4 regions of the Ensifer sp. R-19 genome follow, and region 4 is predicted to be linked to each of the others. Evidence: predicted binding sites of a transcription regulator. Region 4 holds the regulator's gene; each other region holds the start of a gene.
What was found. Region 4 encodes PhoB, which activates phosphate uptake and scavenging genes when phosphate is short. Its sites were predicted from a motif close to TGTCATNNANCTGTCAT; they were not measured.

Region 1 (5,510 bases), 700 kb from region 4:
GTCATCGATCCGGCAGCGACGCCGGAAGAGGAGGCGGCGGTGCTGAAGGCCGTCACCAACGCCTATCCGACGATCACAAGCGTGCGGGTGAAGGATGCTCTCGACATCGTGAACGGGCTGCTTGGACAGTTGGCAACCGCCATCCGGGCGGCGGCCGCAGTGGCGCTCGTCGCCTCCGTCCTGGTGCTTGCCGGTGCGCTCGCCGCTGGCAACCGGGCGCGCGTCCACGACGCCGTGGTGCTGAAAACGCTGGGTGCGACGCGCGCGACCCTTATCCGGGCGTTCAGCTACGAATATGCCATTCTCGGCCTCGCAACGGCGGTTTTCGCCCTGTTTGCCGGCGGAGTTGCCGCCTGGTTCGTCGTCAGCCGCATCATGAAGTTGCCGTCAGACTTCCTGCCGGATGTCGCGATCCTGACCGTCGTCGGGGCGCTGGTGATGACCGTCGGCATCGGTCTTGCCGGTACCTGGCGTATTCTCGGGCAGAAGGCGGCGCCGGTCCTGCGGGAGCTTTGAGCGGTGAAGTTAACCGTAAATCCCTGTCGTGCATGCCGGAAACGGCCGGATGCGTTCGAATCCAGGGGCTTCGGGTCTTGTACGCAACGGGTTTCGGCATCATATTTATCCACAGGCATGCTGGAGCTCCGCAGCGGCGCCTGGGCGTGGAAGCCAGCCTTCCAAAGCGAGACTGTTCGCCGCCCGACACCGTAACTTCCACCGGAGCTTAAATGAGGAAACAATGGCTGATCTGAGAAACTACCAAACCCGAATGTCGCCCGCCGGCGCTCAGGCGGGTGCCGTGATCGATGAGGGCCTTCGCGCGTACATGCTGAAGGTCTACAACCTGATGGCCCTGGGCCTGGCGATCACCGGCGTGGCAGCTTACGGAACCTATGCGCTTGCCGCCTCCAATCCGGCATTCGCCCAGCTCATCTACGCTTCGCCCCTGAAGTGGGTCGTGATGCTGGCGCCGCTGGCGATGGTCTTCTTCATGAGCTTCCGCATTAATTCGATGAGCGTCTCCGCAGCACAGACGACGTTCTGGATCTATGCCGCCCTGATGGGCCTGTCTCTGTCGTCGATCTTCCTGGTCTTCACCGGCCAGAGCATCGTGCAGACGTTCTTCGTCACGGCCGCTTCGTTCGGCGCTCTGTCGCTCTACGGCTACACGACCAAGAAGGACCTGTCGGGCTTCGGCACGTTCCTGATCATGGGCCTCTTCGGCCTGATCATCGCGTCGATCGTCAACATCTTCCTTGCTTCGTCGGCCCTCGGCTTCGCGATCTCCGTGATCGGTGTTCTGATCTTCGCTGGCCTCACCGCCTACGACACGCAGAAGATCAAGGAAATGTACTACGAAGCCGATGACAGCACCGTTGCCGGCCGCAAGGCGATCATGGGCGCGCTGACGCTCTACCTCGACTTCATCAACCTGTTCATGTTCCTGCTGCAGTTCATGGGCAACCGGAACAACTAAGCTTGAAACGAATTGCGGAAAAGGCGGCCTCGGCCGCCTTTTTTGTTGCCGGAAATAGTTGATCGCGTCCCGGCCCCCATGGGAGTAAAGGACGACGAAACCTCGAGATGCAGTTTACCGCCATGTCCCTGAGTCTGCGTGACGCCACCTTGGCCGACCTTCCTGCCATCGCAGCGATCTATCGCGAATCCGTACTGAACGGCGTCGCCACCTATGAGATCGAACCTCCTTCCGAAGCGGAGATGCGAAACCGCTTCGAGACGATCATCGGCAACGGCTACCCCTATGTGGTCGCATGCGATGGCAGCGGATCGATCGTCGGCTATGCCTATGCGTCCGCCTTCCGGACGCGCACGGCCTATCGCTTTCTGGTCGAGGTTTCGATCTACCTGGCGCCGGAAGCGCGCGGCAAGGGTGCTGGCAAGGCGCTGCTCGTCGAACTCATTCGTCGTTGCACCGAGCTCGGCTTCCGGCAGATGGTTGCGGTGATCGGCGGTGCCCACCCGGCATCGATCGCCGTACACAGTTCGCTCGGCTTCGAGCATCAGGGCACGATGAAAGCGACCGGCTTCAAGCATGGCCGTTGGCTCGACACGGCGATCATGCAGCTCGCGCTTGGCGAGGGCCAGAAGAGCGATCCGCCGGAAGACGTCTATCCAGACACGCTCTATCAGAACTGATCGTCGCCTCGCGGACGCCCGACATGCGCTGATTGCAGTCGGCCGTCCCGGGGCGGGTCAAAGCCCTGCGTCGGAAGAGGTCGCCGCGCATCTCACCGGGACGCCGGTGCGGATCAGGTCTTAAGGCGCGTCGCGATCTTGCAGGTCCGCTCCCAGCGCTTCAAGCTTCTGATATTTCGCAGGTCGTTATTGCAAAACCGCTGCGCAGTTTTGCGCGACCTGCTTCAGGTTTCCACCAGCTTCAGGACCTTGTCGAACACCTTGAGCACCTGGGCGAGCTCGTGGCCGCGTTTCAGGATCGTGCCGTGAATGTTCAGCACGCTATAGGCGCCCTGTTTCGTCGACAGCTTCGGGTTCTTCTCGATCCGGTAGAGCGGCATTTCTCCCGAACGCTTGAACACCGAGAAGACCGCGCGGTCCTTCAGGTGGTCGATGGCGTAGTCCCGCCATTCGCCTTCGCCGACCATTCGACCGTAGACCCAAAGGATCTGGTCCAACTCGCGGCGATGGAAAGTGATGGGGGGAGGGTTCTTGGCGTTCTTGTATTCGTGAAGATGGACGACCACTTCGGAAGTGGTCTCGCGCTGATGGCGCGCCTCGCCTTGCGGCAAATCCGGCTCATCGGTCATCGGCAATCCGGCCTTCTGTTGTGACAGAACGATAACAGTGTGCCTGACGTGAGCCGAAAAGCAAGCCGGAAGCCGTTGGACGAAGAGGGCATTTCTTACCTCTGCCCCATTTCAGTCAAATCGCCGCCCCAATTCACCGCAAAACTCGCGAGCGCTGACGGACAGAGTCGTTGCCACCGTATGTCCGGTCAGGTCGTCATGCTGCGGGAGTTCACCGAACGCAGCCATGGCCGGTTCGGTCCGGTAACTTCGAACCCTCAGCCCCAGCCCCTCGATGCTGCCGGGCCGAACCACCCCCTTGCGCCGCGCCCGCTTACAACTTGCCTTGCGGGCCGGCGAGCACCGCCGTGGCGCCGATGATCGCGCCCGGCGTTTCCTTGTCCTTCATCGATTGCAAGAGAACGGCACAGCCACTGTTGCCGGGGCGCTCGGTCAGAACTGTTGCGGGAAGGGTGAAGGTTGCCGGCTTTCCGTCCCACATGCCGATCGTCTGAATGTCGCGCACGGCATGCCAGTAGGGGATTTCCTTGCCGCTGTTCTCCCCCTTCTCCATCTTCACCACTTTCGCGCGGTCGAAATAGACGACGACGACGTTCGCCTTGCCGATGCCGCTACCGACGTTGATCTGGATTTCTTCGCCCTGGATCTTCGCCTCGACGGGAACGGCAAGCCCCTTGCCTTCGGCCTTCATTGTCTCCAGCCGCGTTTTGATCGCCTGAAGATTGCCGCCGTTGACATGGTCGCGCCCGTTCAGGATCGCCTGGGGCGTATAGACGCCATTGCGACCGAGCATCCGGGCATAGGCATATTGCCGTTCGGTATTTTCCTTGGAGGCCAGTGTGTCGGCCCAACCGAGATAGTTCCAGTAGTCGACATGGTAGGCGAGCGCCACGACATCACCGCCATCGACAAGCGCCTTCAGCGCCGCATCGGCCGGCGGGCAGGAGGAACAGCCCTGGCTGGTGAACAGTTCCACGACGCCTTTGATCACCTGTCCGTCCTGTGCCCCGGCCGGTGCACCAGCGGCTGCGAACAGCCCGAAAGCCAGTGCAAAAGGGCGAATGAAAGAACGGTCTGCGGATGTCATGGCGTCACTTCGTTGGGGGCCGTCGGCCTACTCCTTATGGGGGAGTTCATTACATACGCCGGCCACGCATCAACGGGAAGTCACGTTGGAGTGAGGTGGCGGGTGAGCACAGGCTTGTGTTGGGACGTTTTGGGATTTGACAACCAAAGAAAGAGCCGGGTCGCCTCTCGGCGTCCCGGCTCCAATGCTTCGCGATGGTCTGGCGATCAGGCGGCGAGGTCGCGCAGAACCGTCTGCAGGATGCCGCCGTTGTTGACGTAGGTCACTTCGTCCAGCGTATCGATCCGGCAGATCAGCGGAATTTCCTTCGCGCTGCCGTCGCCATAGGTGACCTTGGCAACGCGCTTTTCGCGAGGCTGGACATTGGCGAGGTTGTCGATGGTGACGATTTCATCGCCCTTGAGGCCCAGCGATTCCCAGGTCGTGCCTTCTTCGAAGACGAAGGGGATGACGCCCATGCCGACCAGGTTCGAGCGGTGGATACGCTCGAACGACTGCGCGATGACGGCCTTGACGCCGAGCAGATTGGTGCCCTTCGCAGCCCAGTCGCGCGACGAACCGTTGCCGTATTCGACGCCGGCGAAGATGACGAGCGGAACGCCCTCTTCCTTGTATTGCATGGCGGCGTCGTAGATCGACATCTCTTCCTTCGACGGATAGTGGATGGTGTAGCCACCTTCCTTGCCGTTCGGGCCGAGCATGTGGTTGCGGATGCGGATGTTGGCAAACGTGCCGCGCATCATCACCTCATGGTTGCCGCGACGCGTACCGTACTGGTTGAAGTCGGCAACGCCGACGCCATGACCGATGAGGTAGGCACCAGCCGGCGAGGCAGCCTTGATCGAACCGGCCGGCGAGATGTGGTCGGTGGTGATCTTGTCGCCGAATAGGCCGAGGACGCGCGCGCCCTTGATGTCGGAGATGCCCGAGCCGGACTTGCCCATGCCGACGAAGTAGGGTGGGTTCTGCACGTAGGTCGAGCCATCGTCCCAGGCGTAGGTCTGGCCCGGAGGAACCTGAACGGCCTGCCAGTTTTCGTCGCCCTTGAAGACGTCCGCGTACTTGGTCGCGTAGAGTTCGCGGGTGACGTACTTGAAGATGAACTCCTGGATTTCCTTGGAGGTCGGCCAGATGTCCTTGAGGAAGACCGGGTTGCCGTCCTTGTCTTCGCCGAGCGGTTCGTTGGTCAGGTCCTTCTGGACCGTACCGGCGAGTGCATAGGCGACGACGAGCGGCGGCGAGGCGAGGTAGTTTGCCTGGACGTCCGGCGAGATACGGCCTTCGAAGTTGCGGTTGCCGGAGAGAACGCCGGCGGCGATCAGGCCCTTGTCGTTGATCGTCTTCGAGATCGGCGCCGGCAGCGGACCGGAGTTGCCGATGCAGGTGGTGCAGCCAAAGCCGACGAGGTTGAAGCCGAGCGCGTCGAGGTCCTTCTGCAGGCCGGACTTGGCCAGGTACTCACCGACGACCTGCGATCCCGGTGCGAGCGAGGTCTTGACCCAGGGCTTGGACTTCAGGCCCTTGGCAACGGCGTTGCGGGCGAGCAGGCCGGCGGCGATCAGAACCGACGGGTTGGAGGTGTTGGTGCACGACGTGATCGCAGCGATGGCAACGTCGCCATGGCCGAGATCGAAATC
Region 2 (5,510 bases), 590 kb from region 4:
AACACAAGGGAAGGTGCGCAGGTTGGCAAGCGAGTTGCGGATCGAGACCCGCTCGAGCGCACGCTGCCGCTCCGCCTGGGTCATGACGTCGTTGCTTTGGATCTGCTCGGCGGCCGGCTTCAGGAGGTTCATCCAGCGACCGATGAAATCGCCCGGCGACAAGGGCTCGGCATCAGGATCGAGCACCGCCTTGATACCGCCGCAGCGGCCATGCCCCATCACGACGATGTCGCTGACGCGGAGCGACTGCACGGCGAACTCAAGCGCGGCCGACGTCGAATGGTAATGGCCGTCCGGCTCATAGGGCGGCATGAGATTGGCGACGTTGCGCACGACGAAGAGTTCACCCGGCCCGCTGTCGAAGATCGTTTCCGGCGCCGCCCGCGAATCGCAACAGGCAACAACCATCGTCCTCGGCTTCTGGCCGGTTTCCGCCAGCACCTTGTAGCGCTTCTGCTGTTCGCTGAAGCGGCCATTCATGAAGTTGTGGTAGCCGTTCAGAAGGTGGTCCGGAAAACGCTGTTGCTGCTTGTCCATCGATTACTCCGCTGCTGCTTCGAGCGGGATGAGCGGACTTCCGCCCGCATCACGCCCCGCCATGAATATCATCATGACCTAAAGTTCAATCCACGATGCGACAAGGGCTGCTGCCCATGAACAGTTTCTTCTATTTGCGCCGCATCTGATTCGGATGCACCAGGCGGCGCATCTGCACCATCGCCATCGGCGTCGAAAGGCTCGAAGCGTCCTGCTCGATCGTCAACTCGTCGGCACCGCGTTTGACGCTCCGCGCGATGATCTCGAACACGCTTGCGGTCGCCATCTGCAATGCGCGCTCTTCCGATAGTCCTTCGAGAAGCCGCGCGAGAAACAGGGCAGTCAGCAAGTCTCCGGTGCCATTCGGCGGGTTCTCGACGAGCCGATGTTCGGCGAGCAGCGCGTGATTGCCCGAAAGGAAGAGATTGCCGGTACCGCCGCTCATCATCGGCACCGCTGAGGTCACCAGCACGCGGGCCGGACCGAGGCCGAGGGCGGCATCGAGGATCGCCGTATTGGTCTCCAGCGTCGCGCCGGCGAGCCAGGCGAGCTCGAAGCGGTTCGGCGTCGCCAGGTTGGCGAGCGGCAGCAGCTGGTCGCGGATGGCCGTCGCGGTCGCCTCCGGAACATAGAGCCCGCCGGCGTCGCCAATGACGGGATCGCAGGCGTAGATCAGCTTGGGATTACGTTCCCTGAGAGTCGTCACCAACCGCACAACGCCTTCGGCCTGACCGGGCGATCCGAGATAGCCCGAAAGCACGGCGCGCACCTCCCCGACCCAGGGCGCGGCAATGAGATCGTCGATCATCGACTGGAAATCCGCGTCTGAAATGGTGACGCGGGTCGAGCGCCCGTGTCCGGGATGCCAGGGAAGAATGACCGTCGGCAGTGCCCAGACCGGATGCCCCAGCGTCTCCAACGCGAACACCGCGGCCCGGTTGCCGACCTTGCCACGCACGACATGGCTCGAGATGACGATGACGGCGCCGGGCAGGGAGGGCATTTCGGGCATCGACGAGTCCAATCCTTCGGTCTACAAACTCTGATCACCCGACTGTCACCGCCCTGTCAACAGGCGATGGCAGATAGGTCCGGTGGAAGCCGCTGGCGTTTTCGTGCTTTTTCATCGATTTTCGAGCAATTTTCGCGAAATTGCCTTCGATTTAAATGGATTTAAGCTGTTTTCACGTGAAATTCTCCAATTTTCGGCTCGATTTTGCCGAAATCGGCGTAAATAGCGGTCGCCATTAGCCATGGTTCTGATAGGGTTTGGCCTATCATGAGTGGGAGAGACTTCATGGGCGTGAAATACAATCCGAAGCGGGACAGACACATCGACGCAGCAAAGGCGGCCGCCATCAAACTGGGCGTCGACGCGCTGGCGCCGGAGAGCCTCTTCGGTGGGGCCAGCAACGATGACCTCGATCTTTATTCGGCGGACATGCTGGCGCTGATTGCAGCCCATGCGCATCGTGAACTCGCCCGCTGGGATGGCGGCAAGCCGCAAGTTTCGGTCGAAACCGTCGCCGGCGTGGCGCCGGGTGGCACCGAGGTTTCGATCATCGCGATCACCGAACACAACATGCCGTTCCTCTATGATTCGGTCATGGGGGAAATCACCAGCACGCACCGCGATATCCACCTTGCGATCCATCCCATCCTGGTCAAGGAACCGGGCAAGCCGGTAAAACTCTTCGATCCGGAAGAGGCAAGCGATCCGGCGCACCGCGTCAGCCACATCCAGATCCACTTGACGAAGCTGGCGCCCGTCGAAGCCGAGCAGCTCAGCAACCGCATCCGCGACGTGCTGGAGCAGGTACACCAGACGGTACACGACTGGCCGGCGATGACGGCGCTGCTCGACCAGGCCGTGCAGGAACTCGAGGCCTACAACGCCTCGCGCAAGAAAAGCGACCGTGATGAGGCGCTCGCCTTCCTTCGCTGGCTGCGCGACAACAACTTCACCTTTATCGGCATGCGCGAGTATACCTACTCGGGCAAGGGCGGAAAGGCGACGGTCGAGCGCGGCAAGGGCAGGGGCCTCGGCATCCTCTCCAACCCCGACGTGCGCGTTCTGCGCCAGGGCAAGGACGCAGTACTGACCACGCCGGAAATCCTCGCCTTCCTCGACGGCCCCGATTTCCTGATCGTCACCAAGGCCAACGTGAAATCGGTCGTCCATCGCCGCGCCTATATGGACTATATCGGCATCAAGCGCTTCGATGCCGACGGCAATGTCGCCGGCGAGTTGCGCATTGTCGGCCTGTTCACTTCCTCGGCCTATACCCGCCAGGCGGCTGAAATCCCGTTGCTGCGCCACAAGATCGAGAAGATCGTCGACCATTTCGGCTACGACCCGCAGAGCCACTCCGGCAAGATGCTGGACAACACGCTCGAATCCTATCCGCGCGACGACCTCTTCCAGATCGATGTCGGTCTGCTCGCCGCCTTCTGCGAACAGATCAACGAGTTGGGCGACCGGCCGCGCATCCGCGTCCTGCCGCGCATCGACCATTTCGACCGCTTTGTCTCGGTCATCGTCTTCGTGCCGCGCGAACAATATGATTCCGACGTACGCGAAAAGATCGGCGACTACCTGAAGACCGCCTATGACGGCCGCGTTTCGGCCTATTACCCGGCCTTCCCCGAAGGCGGTCTGGCGCGCGTCCACTTCATCATAGGCCGCACCAGCGGCAAGACCCCGCGCATTCCGCAGGCCAAGCTTGAAGAGGCCGTTCGCGGCATCGTCACGCGCTGGATCGATCGGTTCGACCTTCTCGCCCGTAAGGACGGCATCGAGCTTGATGTCGACGGCGCCTACCAGTCGTTCTTCACGCCGGCGGAAGCCTATGCCGACCTTGCAGACATTGCCGCCTGCAAGGCGGAAGATCCGATCCGGATCTCGTTCTACAACTATAACCGCCCGGTCAACCGTCCTGACACGGCCGAGCTGAAGATCTTCCATGCCGGCGAGCCCGTGTCGCTGTCGCGCCGCGTGCCGCTGCTGGAAAACCTCGGCTTCCGGGTCATCAGCGAACAGACCTACGACCTCAATGTCGGCAGGCACGGCGAGGACAAGCACCGCGTCGTGCTGCACGACATGGAGCTGATCCATCGCGACGGCCTTGCGCTCAATCTCGAAAAGTCGGGTGCGGCGCTGGAGGAAGCCTTCCTCGCCGCCTGGAACGGCACGATCGAGGACGACAACTTCAACCGGCTGATCCTGCTTGCGGGCCTCAATGCCCGCGAAGTCACGGTGCTGCGCGCCTATTCCCGCTATCTGCGCCAGGCCGGCATCACCTATTCGCAGGGCTATATCGCCGACACGCTGAACAAGTATCCGGCGATCGCAGCCGATATCTTCAAGCTGTTCGTGACCCGGATGGATCCGAAGCTCGAGGAAAAGCCGCGTGCAAAGAAGTGCAGCGCCCTGCTTTCCGCGATCGAGGACGCGCTGTCTGCCGTTCCGAGCCTCGACGAGGATCGCATCCTGCGCCGCTACGTCAACGCGATCGAAGCGACGCTCCGGACCAACTACTTCCAGCATGGCGCCGACGGCAAGCCGCGCGCGGTTCTCGCCTTCAAGCTTGACCCGAAGCAGCTCGACGGCCTGCCGGAACCGCGTCCGTTCCGCGAAATCTTCGTCTACGGCACCGAGGTCGAGGGCGTGCACCTGCGCTTCGGCAAGGTCGCCCGTGGCGGCCTGCGCTGGTCGGACCGCGCCCAGGACTACCGCACGGAAGTGCTTGGCCTCGTCAAGGCGCAGCAGGTCAAGAACGCCGTCATCGTACCGGTTGGCGCCAAGGGCGGCTTCTATCCGAAGCAACTCCCCGTCGGCGGCACCCGTGACGAGGTCTTCAGGGCCGGTACCGAAGCCTACAAGACCTACATCCGCACTCTGCTTTCGGTGACTGACAACATCGTCGGCCAGGATATCGTGCCGCCCGCCGATACGCTGCGCCGCGATGGTGACGACCCCTATTTCGTCGTTGCCGCCGACAAGGGCACTGCGACCTTCTCCGACACGGCCAACGGCCTGGCGCAGGAAGCGGGCTTCTGGCTTGACGACGCCTTCGCCTCGGGCGGCTCCGCCGGCTACGACCACAAGAAGATGGGCATCACCGCCCGCGGCGCCTGGGAGACCGTCAAGCGGCACTTCCGCGAGATGGACATCGACATCCAGACGACGCCCTTCACCGTTGCCGGCGTCGGCGACATGTCCGGTGACGTCTTCGGCAACGGCATGCTGCTCTCGGAGAAGATCCGCCTGATCGCGGCCTTCGACCACCGCGACATCTTCATCGATCCGTCGCCGGATATCGATGCCTCGTTCGCCGAGCGCACGCGCATGTTCGCTCTGCCGCGTTCGAGCTGGCAGGACTATGACCGCAAGACGCTGTCCGAGGGCGCGATGATCATCTCGCGTGCCGAAAAGTCGGTGACGCTCACGCCTCAGGCGATGGCCGCCATCGGCCTCGACAAGCAGAAGGCAACGCCCTTCGAGATAATGAATGCGATCCTGAAGAACCAGGTCGATCTGCTATGGTTCGGCGGCATCGGCACCTACATCCGCGGCAGCAACGAAACGGATGCGGAAGTCGGCGACCGCGCCAACGATGCCATCCGTGTGACGGCCGAAGAGGTCCGCGCCCGCGTCATCGGCGAGGGCGCTAACCTGGGCGTTACCCAGAAGGGCCGCATCGGCTTCGGCCTCAATGGCGGCCGCTGCAACTCGGACGCCATCGACAACTCGGCCGGCGTCAACTCCTCCGACGTCGAGGTCAACATCAAGATCGCGCTTGCTTCGGCCATGCGCGATGGTCGCCTGACCCGCCCGAAGCGCAATACGCTGCTCGCCTCGATGACCGAGGAAGTGGGCCATCTGGTGCTGCGCAACAACTACGAGCAATCGCTGGCGATCTCGCTGACCGCGATGCAAGGGCTCGGCAACCGCACGACGCTTGGCCGGCTCA
Region 3 (5,510 bases), 680 kb from region 4:
GAGATCCTCATGCGGCGCGAAGGCTGCCGCCAGTTTCGAAATATGTGTCATGACGTCCTATTGCTGTTCGGCAGGATCTGTCGGCGCCGTCGATGCGACGCCGACACCGGACAGGATCTTCTGATAGAAGAGCCCTATCCCGATCAATACCCCGCCAAGCCCGATGAAGGACAGGGCCCGCAGGAAACCTTCGAGGTTGGACATGTCGATCAGGAACACCTTCAGGACAGCGACGAAGACGAGAACGGCCGAAGCGATGCGAATGCTCTTGGCATGGAAACGCGAACCGAGCACAAGCAGCAGCACGCCGAGCAGCAACCAGACGACCGAGTAGGTATATGTCTCTCCCTGCAGGAAGCCCTTCCAATCCGCGATGTTTTCTCCCTGCCATGCGCGGCGGACCGTGAGGCTCGCCCAGGCGAAGGCCAGCACCGCGCCGCTGACCGCAAGCGCCATGACATAGGGCAACGGCCGCTTGTCGCGCGCATACCAAGCGAGGCCGGCATAGCCGAGCCCCGGCAGCAGATAGCCGATCAGCAGGAGATCGAAGAACGGGATATGACCGAGAAGCTCGCCGCTGAAGTAAGGGTTGAGGCCGAGGAGATGCGCTGAAAGCACCGACAACATCGAAAGTACACCGAGACCCATGCCGCCATAGCGGAAGACCGGGCTCGGCGACTTCATGTCGAGGCTCATGAAGATCGCCGATGCGCCGATCGCCAGCAGGGTATAGATCGACTGCTCGCCGAGCGTCGGCACAGCGCTATCGAGCACGCCGCCGTTCATCGCGTGACGCACGAGGATCGCGAGCGTCAACAGCACGAAGAGACTGGCGAGAGCCTGCAGGAGGTTGCGTACCCGTGTGCCGGGCCAGGATCTCAGGAAATAGGCGGAGCCGGCGAGGAGCGCGGCGGGAATACCGCAGCCGGGCAGGAGCGCGTTGAAGACGGGCGTGGTGCCGAGATTGCCGGCACCGACGATCGTCGGCTCCCAGGCGATGCGCCCGAGAACGACCACAGCCGCAGCACCGGTCATCCAGGGCAGGATCGGCCAGGTGCGGATGCGTGTCGCGAGCGCATAGGCCGTCCCGAGCACGGCAATCGCAAGTGTGGTGACGAGCCCATCGGTCCAGGCATGAAGGGCAAGGACAAAGAACGCGAACGAACCGGCGACCAGCAATCCAGCCGCGATATCGCGCGCCTCCGCCTCGCCGCCGCGACGGTAAAGCCAGTCCGCCAGCGCGAGCAGCGCGGCTCCGGCGAAGAGCGAGAACAGGCCGTGCGGCAGATCGAAGGCATAGTTGCCGGTCATCAGGAACGACATCGCCGTCAGGGCGATCGGGACAACCGCGGCGATGCCGGCCCAAAGGGTCGAATAGTGCGGATGCGTGACGAGGCGGCGCGATAGCACGAAGCCGCCGAGCAACACGAACAGCGCCGCAAGCAGCATTGCCGTGATCATGGCGGTGCGGCCAGGCAGGACGATCGTCGGCAGAGCGTCGGCGAGCGAGGGATCGAGATAGGCGAGCACACCACTCAGCGCCGTCAGGCTCCAGACGCCGGCCACTGCCCCGACGGCCGAAAGCACGGCGGGATAGACCGCCGTCGGCCGCCCGGCTCCCAAGGCCGCCAGCGCCGCAATGACCACGGCAAATTCCGTCACGGGATATTTGACCGCGGCCACCGCCGGGCTGATCAGAAGGAGCGCAAGCACCGTGGCGGCGATGGCCGCGGAAATGGAGATTGCCGCATGCGGCGGGATAAACAGCCTTTCCCATGGTCCGGCAACGGCACCGCGTCGCTGCGCACCCTCAGGGACTTCGGGCGCGGGTGCAGCTTCCGTAGCACCTGGCCAGACGAGGCCGATGCCGACGATCATCACCAACAGCGCAAAGGCGACCGGCAGCGGTTCGAATGGCGAGGCCGCGGTGATATAGGCAAGCCCCCAAAGCCCGATGCCGACGTTGGCAAGGGTCGGCACTACCGTCCAAGTCCGCAGCCGCGACGCGAGCAAAGTCGCAAGCCAGACTACCGAGAGGAAACCGAAGAGGACCCAGGGGCGCGGTTCGTCGCTCGAGACGAGTGCCGGGGTTGCGAGCGAGGCAAGCAGGCCGAGGCCGGCGAGCGCCTGCCCATGCAGCAGCGACAGACCAACGGTCGCCAGCGAGATCGCGGCCAGCAGAACGAATGCCGCGCCCGTGCCGATATAGCCGTAGATGCCATAGGCGGCATAGGCGACACCGAACAGGGTGACGGCGCCGGCCGCCGTCAGGATGCCGGGGATCATCGCATTTTGGAACTCATTGGCGATGACAGGCACCGCGCGCCTGCGAATGACCTCCCCTGCCGCCATCAGCAAGAGACCGAACAGGGCGGCAAGCGTCAGGCGAACCGCCGGGCTCAGGAGGCCGGCATCAATCGAATACTTGACCATGAAGACGCCGCCGAGCGCGAGCGCAATGCCGCCGACCCAGACCGCCCAACGCGCGCCGAGGCGGCTTTCCAGGCTTTCGGTCTGACGGGCCGCAGCCGGAACCGGCTGTGGCGTTTCGGTGCTGGCGGCAATGGTCTCGCCACCCTCGATGTCTTCCGCCGCGTTCTCCGCGTCGCCGAAGATCCGGGCACCCTCGCGCGCGCCGGCGGTCAGGCCGATCGCAGCCTCCTCGACCGTGTCCGGTTCCACCGGCAATTCGGGCGCGGCGGCGAGGTCTTCGGTCGTCGCTTCGGCCTGAACGCCTTCGCCCGATGAGGTCTTCAGCCTCGCGACCTCCGCCTTCAGCGCGGCGATTTCGGCCCCCAGCCGCTCGGCCGTCTTGCGACCGCCGGCAAAGGCGGAAAGAGCGAGGATAAAGGCAAGAAAAGCAAAGAGTTCGAACATGTATTCCCCTGACGGTCGCACCGGCGTGCTCGGCGCAACCATACAAACTTTTGGACGCTCGCCAAATCTCTACAGCGCCGCGCGTCTTATCAGACTCACAAAGGTCGCTGTAGCACTCAGCATTGCGGCATGTTTCCTTAAATCGGTGACGATTCAAGGAAACATGCAATAGACGGCCGAGCACTGTAATCTCTTCACGGAATTGTCGCAGAACTGTCACCGAGCAACTGATACAGGCGGATGAACACCGCTGTCTCGGCGCGGTGGTTTCCATCGTTCAACCAGGAGACCCGATCATGGACAAGCATCTCGGCCAGACGGAAGAGACCGAATTCAAGACGCTGACGGAACGCAGGGAAGAGCTGGAAGACATTGGCCACAACTGTTCCACCAACCCGACGATGGGCGACATCATCCATCGCCGTTTCTCGCGCCGCTCGTTCATCGGCGGCTCGCTCGCCGTTGCCGCGATTTCGACGACGGTCAGCCCACTGGCTCTCCTGACTGCCGAAGAAGCACGCGCCGAGGAAGGTTCGCGCTTCGACTTCACCGAGATCGAAGCCGGCGTCGACGAGAAGCACCATGTCGCCGAAGGTTATGATGCCGACATCCTGCTGCGCTGGGGCGACAAGATCTTCGCGGATAGCCCGGAGTTCGACCCGAAGAACCAGACGGCCGCCGCCCAGGAAAAGCTGTTCGGCTACAACAACGACTATGTCGGCTTCATTCCGCTTGAGGGCAGCGCCGACCATGGCCTCCTGGTCGTCAACCACGAATATACCAATGCCGAGCTGATGTTCCCGGCCTTCGCCAGCGTCGTGAAGGAAAAGGTGACGAAGGACGGCAAGGAAGTCGAGGAAGAGAAGGTCGTTCTCGGTGAGTACACCAAGAAACTGGTCGACATCGAAATGGCCGCCCATGGCGGCACGATCATCGAGATCCGCAAGGTCGACGGCAAGTGGCAGCCGGTTCTCGACGGCAAGAACAATCGCCGCATCACGGTCAACACCGAGATGCAGATCACCGGGCCGGCCGCCGGTCATGACCGCCTGAAGACGCCGTCCGACCCGACGGGAAAGAAGGTGTTCGGCACGATCAACAATTGCGCCGGCGGGGTCACCGCCTGGGGCACCTACATGATGGCCGAAGAAAACTTCAACGGCTATTTCGGCGGCGAGCTCGCCGAAGACCACCCGGAGTACAAGCAGCTCAAGCGCCTGGGCGCACCGGGCGGCCAGTACGAATGGGCCTCCTTCTACGACCGTTTCGACGTCTCCAAGGAACCGAACGAAGCCAATCGCTTCGGCTGGATCGTCGAGGTCGACGCGCTGGATCCGACCTCGGTACCGAAGAAGCGCACCGCACTCGGCCGCTACAAGCACGAAGGCTGTGAATCGATTGTCAACAAGGACGGGCGCGTCGTGCTCTATTCCGGCGACGACGAACGTTACGACTACGTCTACAAGTTCGTGACCAAGGGCACCTTCAACCCTGATGATCGCGCCGCCAACATGGACCTCTTCGACGAAGGCACGCTCTATGTCGCCAAGTTCGACGAGGACGGCACCGTCACCTGGATGCCGCTTACCCACGGCGAAGGCCCGCTGACCGAAGCCAACGGCTTCGCCTCGCAGGCGGACGTGCTGATCAACACCCGCTTCGCCGCCGACGCGCTCGGTGCCACCAAGATGGATCGCCCGGAGGACGTTCAGCCGAACCCTAGGACGGGCAAGGTCTACGTGATGCTGACCAACAACACCAAGCGCAAGGCAGAAGAAGTCGACGCCGCCAACCCGCGCGCCAAGAACGCTTTTGGCCACATCGTCGAGATCACCGAAACCGACGGCGACTTCGCGTCGCTCAAGAGCCGCTGGGACGTGCTGCTGAAGTGCGGCGATCCTGCTGTTGCCGAGGTCGGCGCTTCGTTCTCGACGGCGACCACCAAGAACGGCTGGTTTGGCATGCCCGACAACTGCGCCATCGACACCGACGGCCGCCTCTGGGTTTCGACCGACGGCAACAACCAGAAGGAAACCGGCCGGACCGACGGCATCTGGGCGATCGACACGGACGGCAGTGCCCGCGGCACGTCGAAGCTCTTCTTCCGCGTGCCGGTTGGCGCGGAAATGTGCGGCCCGTGCTTCAACCCGACGTCGGACACCTTCTTCCTGGCCGTCCAGCATCCGGGCGACGCCGGTCTTGCCACCTACGAGACGCCGGCGACCCGCTGGCCTGATTTCAAGGACGATATGCCGGTGCGCCCGGCCGTCGTTGCGGTGACCAAGCAGGGCGGCGGCCGTATCGGCTGACAAAAGAGCTGCGATCGCAAAGAAGAACGCCGCGCACTGTCGCGCGGCGTTTGTTTCTGGAGTTGTTTTCACGCCGCAATTCCGGACGGAAAACCGCTTCGCACTTTTCCTGGAATTGTATTTGAAGCGACGCAATTCCGGACGGAAAACCGCTTCGCACTTTTCCTGGAAATTGCTTTTTAACGCCGCAGATTGTCGATCGGGAAGATCGCGCAGGTTTCGGTGCCGTGGGCCAGCAGCTTGCCGTTTCCATCGCGAAGCCAGGCTTCCGAAGTCGCAATCGTTCGGCCGCGATGCACGATACGCCCCTCGCAGAACACTTCC
Region 4 (5,510 bases):
GATGACGCTGCCGACGATTATCATCGCCACCCGCGCGGCCTTGAAGGCGGTTCCGCCGTCCATCCGTTCGGCGGCGCTCGGTCTCGGTGCCTCGAAGATGCAGACCATCTTCCACCACGTTCTGCCGCTGGCGATGCCGGGCATTCTGACCGGTACGATCATCGGCCTTGCCCATGCGCTTGGCGAAACCGCGCCGTTGCTGTTGATCGGCATGGTCGCCTTCGTCGTCGACTATCCCGGTTCGCCGATGGAGCCGTCGACAGCGCTGCCGGTGCAGATCTACATGTGGGCCAACGAGGCGGAACGCGCCTTCGTCGAGCGCACCTCCGGCGCGATCATCATTCTTCTCATCTTCCTCGTCGTCATGAACCTTGGCGCCATTCTGTTGCGACGTCGCTTTGAGCGCCGTTGGTAGTGAGGTAATTACTATGAACATCATGTCAGAAGCAGCGGTCGAGAAAGCCTTGGATCAGAAAATGAACACGGTTCCCTTCAAGATGATCGGCAAGGATGTGTCGGTCTACTACGGCGAGAAGCGGGCGCTTTTAGACGTCAACCTCAACATCCGCGAGAACACGGTAACGGCGCTGATCGGTCCGTCGGGCTGCGGCAAGTCGACCTTCCTGCGCACGCTGAACCGCATGAACGACACCATCGAGAACTGCCGCGTCACCGGCAAGATCACGCTCGATGAGGACGACATCTACGACCCGACCATTGACGTGGTCGAGCTGCGCGCCCGCGTCGGCATGGTCTTCCAGAAGCCGAACCCGTTCCCGAAGTCGATCTACGACAACGTCGCCTACGGTCCGCGCATCCACGGACTTGCCCGCACCAAGGCGGACTTTGACGAGGTGGTCGAGACCAGCCTGCAGAAGGCAGGTTTGTGGAACGAGGTGAAGGACCGCCTGCAGGAGCCGGGTACCGGCCTTTCCGGTGGTCAGCAGCAGCGCCTTTGCATCGCACGCGCTGTTGCCGTCAGCCCGGAAGTCATCCTCATGGACGAGCCCTGCTCGGCACTCGACCCGATCGCGACCGCCAAGGTCGAGGAACTCATCCACGAACTGCGCACGAACTTCACGATCGTCATCGTGACCCACTCGATGCAGCAGGCCGCCCGCGTTTCGCAGCGCACCGCCATGTTCCACCTCGGCAATCTTGTCGAGGAGAACGACACCGACAAGATGTTCACCAATCCGGATGACCAGCGCACCCAGGATTACATCATGGGCCGCTTCGGCTGAGGCCAATCACGGCTGCAACAGTCACTGGAAAGCGCCTGTAAGGATCGACGATCATGTCCATGCATATCATGTCCGCCTATGACGAAGAACTGAAGTACCTGACGCGCCGCATCTCGGAAATGGGCGGTCTCGCCGAGCAGATGGTCGCCGAATCCGTCCGCGCCCTGGTCAATTCCGACCTGGCGCTGGCGCAGAAGGTAATCTCGGACGACACTGTTCTCGATGATGCCGAGCGCCAGATCGGCGAGAAGGCGATTGTCACGATCGCCAAGCGCCAGCCGGTCGCCGCCGACCTTCGCGAGATCATGGGGTCGATCCGCATCGCCTCCGACCTGGAGCGTGTCGGCGACCTCGGCAAGAACACTGCCAAGCGCGTGATCGCGGTTGCCGGTTCCGGCATCCCGCGCAAGCTCGCCCGCGGTCTCGAGCATCTCGCCGAGCTCGCTCTGGTGCAGCTCAAGGAAGTGCTCGACGTCTATGCCTCGCGTTCGCCGGAAAAGGCCAACAGCATTCGCGAACGCGACGAGGAGATCGACGCGATCTACACCTCGCTGTTCCGCGAGCTGCTCACCTACATGATGGAAGATCCGCGCAACATCACGCCCTGCACGCATCTTCTGTTCTGTGCCAAGAACATCGAGCGTATCGGCGACCACGCGACCAACATCGCCGAGACGATCTATTACATGGCGACGGGTGCCCAGCCGGAAGGTGAGCGCCCGAAGGATGACAACACGTCGACGTTGGGCTCGGTCAACGACTAGAAGGTTTGAGCGGGATGCGGGGGACAACCGCATACACTTTTCCCCATCCCGCTCTGGCGTTAAACGCGCCGTTCGCAATGCATGCCCCATGAATATCATCCGGTCGCGGCTTCGGTCGCGGCCCCGAATTCCTGCATCTGAAGCATGCGGCTTTTCGCACCGCCTTTGAAATTGGCGGGGGTGCTCCAGATTTAGAGTGTCTGAGTGCCGGCCGGTCCGCTGGACCCGCACGGCGCTCGCGGTAAGGAGACGTTACCTGATGTTGCCAAAAATCGCCGTGGTCGAAGACGAAGAGGCGCTGAGCGTCCTGCTGCGTTACAATCTGGAAGCTGAAGGCTTCGACGTCGATACGATCCTCAGGGGTGACGAGGCGGAGATCCGGCTACAGGAACGCCTGCCCGACCTTCTGATCCTCGACTGGATGTTGCCTGGCGTCTCCGGCATCGAGCTTTGCCGTAGGTTGCGCCAGCGCCCGGAGACGGAGCGGCTGCCGATCATCATGCTGACGGCGCGCGGCGAGGAAAGCGAGCGCGTTCGCGGTCTCGCGACCGGGGCCGACGACTATGTGGTCAAGCCCTTCTCCACGCCGGAGCTGATGGCCCGCGTCAAGGCGATGCTCCGCCGGGCGAAGCCCGAAGTTCTCTCGACGCTGCTGCGCTGCGGCGACATCGAGCTCGACCGGGAAACCCATCGCGTCCATCGTCGCAGCCGCGAAGTTCGCCTGGGGCCGACGGAGTTCCGCCTGCTGGAGTTCCTGATGTCCTCTCCGGGCCGTGTCTTCTCGCGCTCGCAGTTGCTGGACGGCGTCTGGGGCCACGACATCTATGTCGACGAGCGGACCGTCGACGTGCATGTCGGCCGCCTGCGCAAGGCGCTGAACTTCTCGACCATGCCTGATGTCATCCGCACCGTGCGCGGCGCCGGCTACTCGCTCGAAAGCTGAGAAGGGCAAACAGAAGTCAATAAAAAAGGGGCCGATCGGCCCCTTTCGTTTTGGTCCTGTGCGGATCCTTAGCGCATCCGACGGCGCTCGGCGGACGGCTGGTAGGCAAGCCGCGCATGGAAGCTGCAATAGGGCGAAGCTTCCGGGGAATCGTTGCCGCAGAAATGGAACTCTTCCTTCAGCGGGTCGCCGATCGGCCACTTGCAGGTGCGTTCGGTGAGCTGGGTCAGCTCGAGGCGGCGCGACATTGGCACGACCACGTCGGTCTGGATGCTGAAATCCTGCTCGGCAACGAGATCGACTTCGATCTCCTCCTTGAGAACGGTGGCGCCGGACGGACGGGCAACGGTGCGGGTCGAAACGCGCGAGGCGTAGTTCGGAGCGCGCGGCGCCGAGGTCGGCCGCTTCGGGCGGGCCGCCGCAGTGGCGCTGCCGCCGGCTTTGGCGCGGCCTGGAAGGCTCAGGCGATGAACCTTGCCGATGACAGCGTTACGGCTGACGCCGCCGAGCTGTGCCGCGATCTGGCTTGCGCTTAGGCCCTCGGACCAAAGCTTCTTCAGTTTCTCCACCCGCTCGTCAGTCCAGTTCATTTCTGCACTCTCCGTTCTCAGCGTTGGGGATGGCAGAATCCCTCACCGCACCCCGGTTGAATCTCGAGGTTGCAAACGCGATAACTCTTTTGGTGACTAGGTCCGCCGCATGCGTCTAGTAATTGAATGTTAACGTACTGACCGCCGGACTCCGTGGCAAGAGTCCCGGGATTCACGCCGAATCGATTTCGTAGTTTTCCCCAACTTGCTCGGCTGGCGTTGCATTTTTGCAAGCCCTACCGGCCGATTTTTTCGTCGCAGGGAAATGGATCTCGTTACCGCGCTGCAAGGCTTGGTTTTGTTGACATTGCAGTGCGAAATAGGAATAGTGCCTGCGCCGCCGAAAGGCGGCATTTTTGATTTTTATCGGGCCGCATGAAGCAGCGGGACCGATGCCGATTGGAGTGAAGGAGAGCCTCGCATGACTGCAACCACGCCGCTTTACGATACCTACATGCGCGCGCCGTTGCGTTTCGAGCGAGGAGAGGGCGTCTGGCTAATCGCCGAAGACGGCTCGCGCTATCTCGACTTCGCTGCCGGCGTTGCCGTGAACTCGCTCGGCCATGCGCATCCGCATCTCGTCGAGGCGCTGAAGGCGCAGGCCGAGAAGGTTTGGCACCTTTCCAACCTTTACGAGGTTCCCGGTCAGGAAAGTCTTGGACGCCGCCTGGCCGCCGTAACCTTTGCTGATCGGGTCTTCTTCACCAATTCCGGTGCGGAAGCGCTGGAATGCGCGATCAAGACGGCGCGGCGCTACCACTTCGCCAAAGGCCAGCCGGAGAAGTTTCACATCATCACCTTCGAGGGCGCCTTCCACGGCCGCACGATCGCGACGATCGCCGCCGGTGGTCAGCAAAAGTACATTGAAGGTTTCGGGCCAAAGGCCCCAGGGTTTTACCAGGTTCCGTTCGGCGACCTCGCAGCCGTCAAGAATGCGATCACCGAGGAGACCGCCGCGATCCTGATCGAGCCGATCCAGGGCGAGGGCGGCATCCGTCCCGCGACCAAGGAATTCATGCAGGAACTGCGCGCCCTCTGCGACGAATTCGGCCTGCTCCTGATCCTCGACGAGGTTCAGACCGGCGTCGGCCGCACCGGCAAGCTTTTTGCCCATGAGTGGACGGGCATCCGCCCGGATATCATGGCCGTTGCCAAGGGCATCGGTGGCGGCTTCCCGCTCGGCGCTTGCCTGGCGACGGAAGAGGCGGCCGCCGGCATGGTGGCGGGCACGCATGGCTCGACCTATGGCGGCAATCCGCTGGCGATGGCCGTCGGCAACGCCGTGCTCGACGTCATCCTCGCTGATGGCTTCCTCGCCCATGTGCGCGACGTCGCGCTCGTCTTCCGCCAGGGTCTTGCTTCGCTGAAGGATCGCTATCCCGATATCATCGAAGATATCCGCGGCGATGGCCTGATGCTGGGCATCAAGGTAAAGGGCCCCTCGGCGGATCTCCTGAAGGAGATCCGCGCCGAGAAGCTCCTGGCCGTGCCGGCCGGCGACAACGTGTTGCGCCTGCTGCCGCCGTTGACGGTGACGGCGGAGGAAGCACGCGAGGGCCTCGCACGCATCGAGCGCGCCGCCGAAGCAGTGCGGAAGGCAAGTGGTAACGCTGCGGCCTGACCGATAGGGCCAAGACTGACCCAGGATGGTAGAATGACCTTCGTGCGTTCACGCCGCTGCGTGGCGCACATAGGTTCGATTTTTTGAGGAACCGAGTACGATGGCAGGCACCAGACACTTTCTCGATCTTTCGGCCATGACGGCCGCCGATCTTCGGACGATCATCGATGATGCCCGCGTCCGAAAGGCGACGACCAAGGCCGGAACCGCCGAGAAGCCGCTCGCCGGCAAGATGCTGGCGATGATCTTCGAAAAGCCGTCCACCCGCACCCGTGTGTCCTTCGATGTCGGCATGCGCCAGCTCGGCGGCGAAACCCTGTTCCTTTCGGGCACGGAGATGCAGCTCGG

Region 1: a site for PhoB is predicted at 2,807-2,823, ahead of ACN9MO_RS16905 (DUF2794 domain-containing protein). Genes of this name have one in related genera too.
Region 2: a site for PhoB is predicted at 1,593-1,609, ahead of ACN9MO_RS17340 (NAD-glutamate dehydrogenase). Genes of this name have one in related genera too.
Region 3: a site for PhoB is predicted at 3,081-3,097, ahead of ACN9MO_RS03980 (PhoX family protein). Genes of this name have one in related genera too.

Annotation. Positions count from the first base shown of each region.
Region 1 is NZ_CP184569.1:3,483,549-3,489,058, reverse strand. It holds gene ACN9MO_RS16920 (ABC transporter permease) at 1-516, shown strand, start outside; gene ACN9MO_RS16915 (Bax inhibitor-1/YccA family protein) at 740-1,477, shown strand; gene ACN9MO_RS16910 (GNAT family N-acetyltransferase) at 1,600-2,157, shown strand; gene ACN9MO_RS16905 (DUF2794 domain-containing protein) at 2,382-2,786, opposite strand; gene ACN9MO_RS16900 (DUF1223 domain-containing protein) at 3,100-3,873, opposite strand; gene acnA (aconitate hydratase AcnA) at 4,080-5,510, opposite strand, start outside.
Region 2 is NZ_CP184569.1:3,591,149-3,596,658, forward strand. It holds gene ACN9MO_RS17330 (carbonic anhydrase) at 1-537, opposite strand, end outside; gene pdxY (pyridoxal kinase PdxY) at 668-1,549, opposite strand; gene ACN9MO_RS17340 (NAD-glutamate dehydrogenase) at 1,835-5,510, shown strand, end outside.
Region 3 is NZ_CP184569.1:837,208-842,717, reverse strand. It holds gene ACN9MO_RS03990 (HD domain-containing protein) at 1-51, opposite strand, end outside; gene ACN9MO_RS03985 (DUF2339 domain-containing protein) at 58-2,877, opposite strand; gene ACN9MO_RS03980 (PhoX family protein) at 3,174-5,186, shown strand; gene ACN9MO_RS03975 (PaaI family thioesterase) at 5,366-5,510, opposite strand, start outside.
Region 4 is NZ_CP184569.1:154,756-160,265, forward strand. It holds gene pstA (phosphate ABC transporter permease PstA) at 1-415, shown strand, start outside; gene pstB (phosphate ABC transporter ATP-binding protein PstB) at 429-1,244, shown strand; gene phoU (phosphate signaling complex protein PhoU) at 1,295-2,008, shown strand; gene phoB (phosphate regulon transcriptional regulator PhoB) at 2,268-2,951, shown strand; gene ACN9MO_RS00755 (GcrA family cell cycle regulator) at 3,020-3,541, opposite strand; gene ACN9MO_RS00760 (aspartate aminotransferase family protein) at 3,963-5,162, shown strand; gene argF (ornithine carbamoyltransferase) at 5,263-5,510, shown strand, end outside.